Regions from separate parts of the Mesorhizobium australafricanum genome, predicted to be linked through region 3. Evidence: predicted binding sites of a transcription regulator. Region 3 holds the regulator's gene; each other region holds the start of a gene.
What was found. The regulator LexA, encoded in region 3, represses DNA repair genes until DNA is damaged. The targets are predictions, from matches to a motif close to TGTTCNNNNTGTGTTCNG.
Positions count from the first base shown of each region.

Region 1: RFM98_RS26405 (YifB family Mg chelatase-like AAA ATPase) is a predicted target of LexA. The motif match lies at 1,807-1,824, and genes of this name have one in related genera.
Region 2: RFM98_RS13080 (ImuA family protein) is a predicted target of LexA. The motif match lies at 2,019-2,036, and genes of this name have one in related genera.

Region 1 is NZ_JAVIIT010000018.1:64,518-67,791, forward strand. Features, by position in the region: gene RFM98_RS26395 (helix-turn-helix domain-containing protein) at 1-647, shown strand, start outside; gene RFM98_RS26400 (DUF4142 domain-containing protein) at 1,044-1,559, opposite strand; gene RFM98_RS26405 (YifB family Mg chelatase-like AAA ATPase) at 1,916-3,274, shown strand, end outside.
Region 2 is NZ_JAVIIT010000005.1:348,247-351,520, forward strand. Features, by position in the region: gene RFM98_RS13065 (HpcH/HpaI aldolase/citrate lyase family protein) at 25-903, shown strand; gene RFM98_RS13070 (DUF1737 domain-containing protein) at 978-1,184, shown strand; gene RFM98_RS13075 (metallopeptidase family protein) at 1,438-1,875, opposite strand; gene RFM98_RS13080 (ImuA family protein) at 2,059-3,129, shown strand; gene RFM98_RS13085 (DUF6504 family protein) at 3,071-3,274, shown strand, end outside.
Region 3 is NZ_JAVIIT010000019.1:52,485-55,758, reverse strand. Features, by position in the region: gene RFM98_RS26835 (ComEC/Rec2 family competence protein) at 1-1,333, shown strand, start outside; gene lexA (transcriptional repressor LexA) at 1,387-2,121, opposite strand; gene kynU (kynureninase) at 2,586-3,274, shown strand, end outside.

The sequences.
Region 1 (3,274 bases), on a different contig from region 3:
TCTATGACCTGACGCGAGATCCGATAGCGGAGATGCGGGAGCCGTTTCAATCGCTGATGTTCTATCTGCCCAGGACAGCACTCTACGCATTTGCCGATGAGATGGATGCACCGCGCGTTGACGAGTTGACGTGTACCCCAGGTGCCACGGTCGATGACATTACGATCCGCAATCTCGGCTTTTCGCTTCTCACCGCATTCGATCACCCCGATCGCGTTGGCCGCCTTTTCGTGGACCATGTGACGCTCGGAATCGGGATTCACATCGCCACGACTTACGCAGGCATCAAACACGTCTCCAAGCCGGTGAAAGGCGGATTGCCTACCTGGCAGGAGCAGCGTGTGAAGGAGCTTATGAGCGCCAACCTGGACGGAGAAGTCCCGTTGAGAATGCTCTCGAACGAATGCGGCCTTTCGGTCGGCCATTTTTCCCGTGCGTTTCGCGCTTCAACCGGGATGGCGCCTCATCAATGGCTGTTGGCAAGGCGCATCGACGCCGCCAAGGCTCTTTTGCGGCGTGGCGGCAAATCGCTGTCGGAGGTAGCGCTTGCGTGTGGTTTCGCCGACCAAAGTCACTTTACCAGAACCTTTACCAAAGTTACGGGCGTAAGCCCGGGAGCCTGGCGGCGTGAGGTTGGCGGCGCTTAAGGTCCAAAGTGCCGGTTTTTTGCGTGTGCCGACTGGCTGCAGCTTGCCGGCCGGATGGCGGGTCAAACAACCCGCCATCCTTGCCGTCGGCCTCCTGGGGACGGGAGGCAGGCCAGGCAGATTCACGAGCCGGCGAGCGCGTTCACGTCGGCGCAGAACACCGCATACGGCTTGCTCATCGCCGCATCGTTGCATTCCCGCTTCACTTCATCGCGCATGTCGTCCGGCATCGACATGAACACCTTCTTGAACTCAGGCAGGGGCTTGCGGCCGCAGCGCCGGAAAGAAGGGAAACGGCGGCGACGCCGAGACAGGTCGATTTCAAAGACATGACATTGTCCTGTTGGTTTGCGGTTCCGCCTGGCGGACCGCGATTGTCGGATCGAGGATGATGGATTACGCGGTAATGCTCTGCGAAATCCGATGCGTGATGGCGGCGTGTTCGGTGAATGCGAACAGCGCAAGGCTGGCGAGCTGTCGTCCGTGCCGCTCGTCAACGCTCTGCGAACCGGCCGAGTTCTTCAGGTAGGCGGACGCGAGGTCCCGCAGGAACACGTGGTTTTCGTACTCGGCGCCGATATAGGCCTTGTCGAAAGCGACCCCTTCAGAATTGCGAATGTGGTCGAGCACTCCCAACGCGTCCTTGCCCATAACCGGCGTGGCGACGCCGAGGTGGTTCAGCACATCGATGACCGTTTCGGCTTCCATGAGCTCGTAGGTGGCGAACTCCTTGGCATCAGCACGAACCGACTGTTTCAACGCGATTTCGCATGCCAGGCGAGAGAGGTCGGCGCGGCCAATCACCTGCTTGCCGAACTGTTCGACGGTCTTGATGGTCGAAAAGTCGAGTGCAGCCGCTTTCACCTGAGAAAGCGCGGAGATGACAGGGATTGATACTGCCGCGGCTCCCATAGTAATTCTCCTTTCTAGGGTTGAGTTTCCAAATGCACTTCACGACATGGTGGACCTACACACCATTTCTAGGAAGTGACGGCGGGAGACTATTGGAGATTTCGGCTATCGTATTTTAAGATACGAACGGGTTTTGGACATTTATAACATTTGTAACTCGATCCGGGCGCCTGGACGTTTTCCACCCGGCATTGACTTTTCCTGCCGGGGCTGAGTTGCGCACAGTCTCGTCGGGCACCCGCGCCAACGTTCCCGTAATGTTCTTGCCCAGAGCGAAAATCTGTGGTTGTGTAGTCTGATCTCACTCGCGGCTTGATCGCAAGGCCGCCCGCGAGCCGGTATTGGGGGCTTTGAAAATGGTGGCGCGGGTTCGCACGGTCGCTTTCCAGGGCATCGAGGCCGTGCCGGTCGATGTCCAGGTGATGGTCGGGCCGGGCAAGGTCGGCATGCAGATCGTCGGCCTGCCGGACAAGGCGGTGGCCGAAAGCCGCGAGCGCGTGCAGGCGGCGCTGCATGCATCGGGCCTGTCGATGCCGTCGAAGAAGGTGACGGTGAACCTCGCGCCGGCGGATCTGCCCAAGGAAGGCAGCCATTACGACCTGCCGATCGCGCTCGGCCTGATGGCGGCCCTCGGCGCCATACCCGGCGACATGCTGGCAGGCTATGTGGTGCTGGGCGAATTGTCGCTCGACGGCACCATCGCGGGCGTGGCCGGCGCGCTGCCGGCGGCAATCGGCGCCAACGCCGAAGGCAAGGGCCTGATCTGCCCCTTTGCCTGCGGGCCTGAGGCGGCCTGGGCGGGCAAGGATTTCGACATTTTGGCGCCACGCAGCCTGATCGCGATCGCCAACCACTTTCGCGGTACCCAGGTGCTGTCGCGGCCCGAAGCCGGCATCCAGCTCGCGGCGCGCGACCTGCCTGACCTCGCCGACATCAAGGGCCAGGAAAGCGCCAAGCGGGCGCTCGAAGTGGCGGCCGCCGGCGGGCACAACCTGTTGATGGTCGGGCCGCCGGGTTCGGGCAAATCGATGCTGGCGCAGCGCCTGCCCTCGGTCCTGCCGCCGCTGGCGCCGAAGGAGCTGCTGGAAGTGTCGATGATCGCTTCGGTGGCCGGCGAGCTCGGCGAAGGCAAGCTGACCGACCGGCGGCCGTTCCGCGCCCCGCATCATTCGGCCTCGATGGCGGCGATGGTGGGCGGCGGCTTACGCGCGCGGCCGGGCGAGATCTCGCTCGCCCATCACGGGGTTCTGTTCCTCGACGAGTTGCCGGAGTTCACGCCGCAGACGCTGGATGCGCTGCGCCAGCCGCTGGAGACCGGCGACTGCATGATCGCGCGCGCCAACCACCGCGTCACCTATCCGGCGCGCATCCAGCTGGTGGCGGCGATGAATCCGTGCCGCTGCGGCATGTCGGGAGAGCCCGGCTATCGCTGCCTGCGCGGCGACCGCTGCCGCACCGACTACCAGGCGCGCATTTCCGGCCCGCTGCTGGACCGCATCGACCTTCGGATCGAAGTGCCGGCGGTCTCGGCAAGCGACCTGATCCGGCCGGACAAGGCGGAGACAAGTGCTTCGGTAGCGCAGCGCGTGGCGCGGGCGCGCGCCATGCAGCGCGAACGGCTGGAAAAGCTGGGCGCCGGCACCACCACCAACGCGCATTGCCCGCCTTCGATCATCGAGGAGATCGCCAAGCCCGACACGGCCGGCCTGACGCTG
Region 2 (3,274 bases), on a different contig from region 3:
GCCATCACCCGGCATAGATCGGCCATGACCGTCGACACCTATCGCCCGCGCCGCTCGGTGCTTTACATTCCCGCCTCGAACGACAAGGCGCTCGCCAAGCTCGCCTCGTTTGCCTGCGACGCCATCATCATCGACCTCGAGGATGCCGTCCTGCCCGCCGACAAGCCGGCGGCGCGTGACAAGATTGCCGGCATCCTCGCCGGTCCCGAACGGCGCTGCGAGATGGTGGTGCGCATCAATCCTTTAGCCAGCGAATGGGGCGCCGACGACCTGTTGGCCGTGGCCGGGGCCGAACCCGACGGCATTCTTCTGCCCAAGATCGGCACGCCGCGCGACATCCTCGAAGCCGGCGACCTGCTCGACGACAATTTCGCGCCGGACAGCGTGAAACTATGGGCGATGGTCGAGACGCCCAAGGCGCTGCTCAACATCGGCGCCATCGCCGAGCTCGGCCGCGATCCCGTGTCGCGGCTGGCTTGTTTCGTGGCCGGAACGAATGACCTGGTGAAGAGCACCGGCATTCTGGCAACGTCCGACCGGCGCTACCTGATGCCCTGGCTCATGCAGCTGGTGCTCGCGGCGCGGGCCGGCGGCCTTGACGTGATCGACGGCGTCGCCAATGATTTTCGCGATCTCGATGCCCTGGCGCGGGAGTGCGCCGAGGCCGCCGCCATGGGCTTTGACGGCAAGTCGCTGATCCATCCCAACCAGATCGAGCCGGCGAACCGCGCCTTTTCGCCGTCGCCCGAGAGGCTGGCCGCGGCCCGTGCAATCAGGGATGCGTTCGCGCGGCCCGAAAATGCCGGCAAGAGCGTGATTGCGATGGATGGCCGCATGGTCGAGCGGCTGCACCTGGCCGAGGCGGAGAAACTTCTGGCGAAGGCCGCCGCTGTTCGCGCATGATGCGCAAGGCGGGACAGAAACGATTTCACAGGACTGTGGGCGGCTTTCCGTCCGGTCACGACAGGATAGACACGATGAAACTCTACCGCTTCCTCACCGGCCCGGACGACGCCACCTTCTGCCACAAGGTGACGGCGGCGCTGAACAAGGGCTGGCACCTGTTCGGCTCGCCGACCTATGGCTTTGACCAGGAGGCGAAATCGATGCGCTGCGGCCAGGCCGTGGTGAAGGACGTCGAAGGCCAGGAATACACGCCGGATACCAAGCTGAGCGACTGGTAGAGGCAGGGCAGAAGGCCCTCTCGCTCGTCATCCTAGGGCGTAGCGACGCGAAGCGGAGCGCAGACCCTAGGATCCATGCCGTGACCCCTGCCGGAGGGCGCGGCGGATCAGAATTCGTGGACGATTTGCAGTGTGTGTCAGGCGGCAAGCGTCTGTTCTGCACCGCTGGTTTGGTGTTGATGGAACGGCATGGATCCTAGGGTCTGCGCGCGTCGCTTCGCTCCTTGCTTCGCCCTAGGATGACGAGGTGCGCTCACCCCAGCGCCACCTGCTCGGCGGCTTCCTCGATCCGCTCCATGTCGTCGTCCGACAGGCCGAAATGGTGGCCGATCTCGTGGATCAGCACATGGGTGACGATGTCGCCCATAGTCTCTTCGTTCTCGGCCCAATAGTCGAGTATGGCGCGGCGGTAGAGCGTGATGCGGTTCGGGCCCTCGCCGGTCTGCGGGTTCCAGCGCTCGGCGATGCCGCGCCCCTCGAACAGGCCGAGCAGGTCGAAAGGCGTCTCCAGCGACAGGTCGTCCATGATCTCGTCGGTCGGGAAATCGGCGATCTGGATGATGATCTCGCCGGTGAGCTTGCGGAACTCGTCCGGCAGATGGGCATAGGTCTCCAGCGCCAGAAGCTCCAATTCGTCGATCGACGGCGAGAGCTGGTCGTGCCAGGTGCGTGTCTTGTAGATACGGGCCATGAAATGTCCTTTGATCCCGGCATATAGGCTTTCGCGACGGTCGAGGCAAATGAGCCGGCTGGCCGTTCGCTTTCACGGTAAAAGGCGAAGGAATAAATTCCTTGTGACTCTGCTTGACTCTTCCGGGCGCCTCTGGAATCTATAGGAACATAACAGGAACAATTTCTGCCGGAAGTGAACGTCATGGCGATGAACGCCGTGGCGCGGGATACTGTTTTTGCCCTGCGCCGCCAGATCGCGAAGATCGAAGGAACGCTGCCCGAGCGCCTGCAAGCGCCGGCGCCTGGCGTGTCTGGAGCAATTCCAGGAAAAGTGCGAGGCGGTTTTCCGTCCGGAATTGCGGAAGGGCTGAACCGCTCTAACGATGCGGGCGGATCGGATATGACGCCGGATATGACGATCGTCCGGCGCGGCCTCGCCGTGGCCTCGGCGGACGCCTTCCTGCATACCGGCATCGAGCGCCTCGACACCGCCCTTGGCGGCGGCCTGCCCAAGGCGGCGCTCAGCGAGATCCATGGCTTGGAGACCCGCGATGCCGGCGCTGTCACCGGCTTCGCGCTCTCGCTCGTAAGCCTGATCCTCAGAGAGAAGCAGGGCCTGCCGATCCTCTGGGTCGGCACGTCGGAAATCTTTCATGAGGCTGGCCTTCCCTATGCCAGGGGGCTTCACGCCCTGTTCGGCATCGCGCCGGAGCAATTGCTGTTTTCCGAGGCGCCGAAGCTGCTGGACGCGCTGTGGATCGCCGAGGAGGCCGCCCGCATGACGGCCTTCGCCGCCGTCATTCTCGAGATCCGCGGAAGTCCGCAACGGCTCGACCTCACTGCCACGCGCCGCCTGCACGCCCGCGCCCAGAGCGCCGGCCGGCCGGTGCTGTTGTTGCGCCAGGCCGGCGAGGCCGACCCCACCGCCGCGCCCGTGCGCCTCATCGTTTCGGCCGCACCGGCGGCAAGCCGCGGAACGGTCGCCGGGCCGCTCGCCGGCTCGATCGGCCGTCCCGCCTTCAAAGTCGATATCGGCAAGAGCCGCACGGCCCTGCCCGGACAATTCACACTGGAGTGGAACCCAAATGAGCACGCTTTTGCAGAAAGAACAGAGAATTCTGTCGCTGTGGTTCCCGCATCTGGCCGCGGAGCGGATCCTGCGCCAGCGTCTGGGGCGGTCCTGGCGTTCCCGGCCCTCGCATCACCTGCCACTGGTGATCAGCCATCGCGACAACAACACCCAGCGCATCGCAGCCCTCGACGAGCGGGCTGAGGCGCTCAAATTGAAGCGCGGCATGGGCATTGCCGATGCCCGCGCCATGCACCCCTCGATCGATGTGGTGGAGGCCGACGCGGAAGCCGACCGCCGCCTGCTCGAAGGCCTCGCCGACTGGTGCGACCGTTACACGCCGCTGGTG
Region 3 (3,274 bases):
ATATGCCGCTGGCATCGCGCTGGTCTCGATCGCCGCCTACCTCGTGATCTCCGGCATCGTGGTGGCGGCCGAGCGAAGCTTCATCATGCTGGCCGTCATGCTTGTCGCCGTGCTCTTCGACCGCGCGGCGCTGACGATGCGCAACCTGGCGATCTCGGCCATCGCCGTCATCCTGGTCTCGCCGCACGAAGTGGTAGGCCCAAGCTTCCAGATGTCCTTCGCCGCCACCGCCGCCCTGGTCGGCGCCTACGCCGGCTTTGCCGATTATCGCGCCGGTAAAGCGACCGCGCCGCCGGCAAGACGATCGTTCATCGGCTTCGTGTCGCGAAAACTGGCGGTTGGAGTGGGGGGCGCCGCCATGACGTCGCTCATCGCGGGCAGCGCAACATTGCTGTTCGCGATCTGGCACTTCCAGCGGGTGTCGCCGCTCAGCCTGCTGGCCAATCTGGCGGTCATGCCGATCGTCTCGCTGATCGTCATGCCGTTCGCCGTCTTGAGCGCGCTGGCCATGCCCTTCGGCTTCGACGGTCCTTTTCTCTATGTGATGGGCAAGGGCCTGACGGCGATGATCGCTATTTCGGCATGGATTTCCGAGCGCTCGCCGGTCGACGCAGTCGGGTTGATCTCGATCCAGTCGGTGCTGCTGGCGACGATCGCGCTGGTCATAGCGACCATGGCCACCACCTGGCTAAGGCTTGTCGCCGTCCCCTTCGCGCTCGCCGCCCTGCTGGCCATTCCGCATGTCCGCACGCCGGATGTGCTCATCTCCGAAGACGCGCATCTGGTGGCAATGCCGATCGGCAGCGGCGAGCTTGCCATCAACCGCGCCCGTTCCAACGAGTTCACCACCGACAATTGGAAACGGGCGCTGAAAGCCGAGGAAATCGTGCCGCCGGAGACATTCGCCAAGGATGCTCTCGACATCGCCGATCCCGTCGACCTGCCGCCTGGCTCGCCCTTCTACTGCACCGGCGACCTCTGCATCGGTCGGCATCCCTCCGGCGCGATCGTCGCGCTCGCCGAAAATCGCGACACCGCACGGCCGGCCTGCGGCTTTGCCGACCTTATCGTCATCAACGACGCCACGGCCTACAATCCCTGCCACGATCCGCATGTGCTTGTCGTCACCAAACGCCAGCTGGCGCGCGACGGCAGCGCCGCCGTGTTCTTCGATCCGCAATCGGCCACCGCGCGGCCCGCTATTCGCTACGCGGTCGAAAAGCCATACCGGCCCTGGCACGAGCAGCGGAAATACGCTCGCGAGGCGAGGGGCCTGCCGCCTTATGAAAAGCCTGAGAGGACGGGTGCCAAGCCCTCGCAACCGTCTCAGTAGATCGTAACGCAATTCCGAACGGAAAACCGCCGCGCACTTTTCCTGAAAATTGCTCAGTAGCGGCGGATAAGCCCGACGAGCTTGCCCTGGACCTTGACCCGGTCGGGCCCAAAGATGCGGGTTTCGTAGGCCGGGTTGGCGGCTTCGAGCGCGATCGAGGCGCCCTTGCGGCGGAAGCGCTTGAGCGTCGCTTCCTCATCGTCTACCAGCGCCACCACGATTTCGCCCGGGCTTGCCGTGTTGGCATTGCGGATGATGACGGTGTCGCCGTCGAAGATACCGGCCTCGATCATCGAGTCGCCCTTGACTTCCAGCGCATAGTGCTCGCCGCCCGTGATCATGTCCGGCGGCACCGTGATCGAATGCGTCTGGTGCTGGATGGCGTCGATCGGCACGCCGGCGGCAATGCGGCCCATCACCGGAATGGATACCGCCGAAACAGCGTCGTCATCATTGCTTGGCGTCGGCGCTCGCGAGGGCGTCGCCGGCTTGACCTGGCGGCTGAGATTGCCCTGGCCGCCCTGGATGACGCTTGGCGAAAACTTCTTCGCGGCATTCAGGCCCGGCGCGATCGAGTCGGGCAGCCGCAAGACTTCCAACGCGCGCGCCCGGTTCGGCAGCCGGCGAATGAAGCCGCGTTCTTCCAGCGCCGTGATCAGCCGATGGATACCGGACTTCGAGGCAAGGTCGAGCGCCTCCTTCATCTCGTCGAAGGATGGAGGAATCCCGCTCTCCTTCAGGCGTTCATGGATGAACATCAGGAGTTCATGTTGTTTGCGCGTCAGCATTGGCGGCCCCCACGGGTTCTGAAACCAGAATCGGAAAAACAAACCCAGAACAAACACTATCTGTTCCAGTTGTGTTCCGCAACCGTTTAAAGTTTAGTGAATTTGTTAAGGCTGGCGAAACAATGTTGCATCCGATGGTGCCCTGGCCGCCTTTAGCCGGGCGGTGACATTGATTCCGCTCGATTTTGCGGCCCGTGCTTAAGCTCAAACAAGAGGTGGCACCACCACGAAAGTGCCGGGCGAGATTCGCGCCGACTCCTCGGTGCGCGTGCTGCACCGTGAACGAAACGAACCCAAAATGCCAACCTCGGCGGTTTTCCGGTTCACAGTTTTCGCCGTCTATGGACCAGCTAACATAGGACGAAAGGTTCTTGCCCTGCCGCCGACGGTGATGAGACAACCGCCCTTGGCCGCCTGACGATGCAGTGCGAGCGGCGCCGGGTCGAAATGGAGGCGGTAGCACAATGAGGGGAATTCCTGATCTGGCCGAGATCGAGGCGATGGATGCCGCCGATCCGCTGCGCGCCATGCGCGGTCGCTTCGTCCTGCCGGAAGGCGTCATATACCTTGACGGCAATTCGCTGGGCGCTGCTTCGGTCAACGTCTTCAACGAGCTCGAGACGGCCGCGAAGCAGGAATGGGCGCAGGATCTCATCCGTGCCTGGAACACAGCCCGCTGGTTCGACATGCCTGTCGAGCTGGGCGACCGGCTCGGGCGTCTGATCGGCGCCGCGCCGGGCCAGAGCGTGGTGTGCGACACGACCTCGATCAACATCTACAAGGTCCTGCACGCGGCACTTGCAATGCGGCCCGAGCGCTCGGTGATCGTTGCCGAAGGCGACAGCTTCCCGACCGACCTCTACATGGCGGAAGGGGTGGCCTCGACGCGGCCGGGCACGGCGCTGCGGCTCGAAGGTGTCGATGCCCCGACGATCGAAGAGCTGGTCGACGATCGCGTCGCGGTCATCCTGGTCAACCACGTCAACTACAAGTCCGGCCGGCTGCGCGACATGGCGGCCCTGACGCGCAAGGCCCACGACGCCGACGCGCTGATCGTCTGGGACCTGTGCCACACGGCCGGTGCCCTGCCGGTGGATCTCGACGGCTCGAATGCCGATTTCGCCATCGGCTGCACCTACAAATATCTCAATGG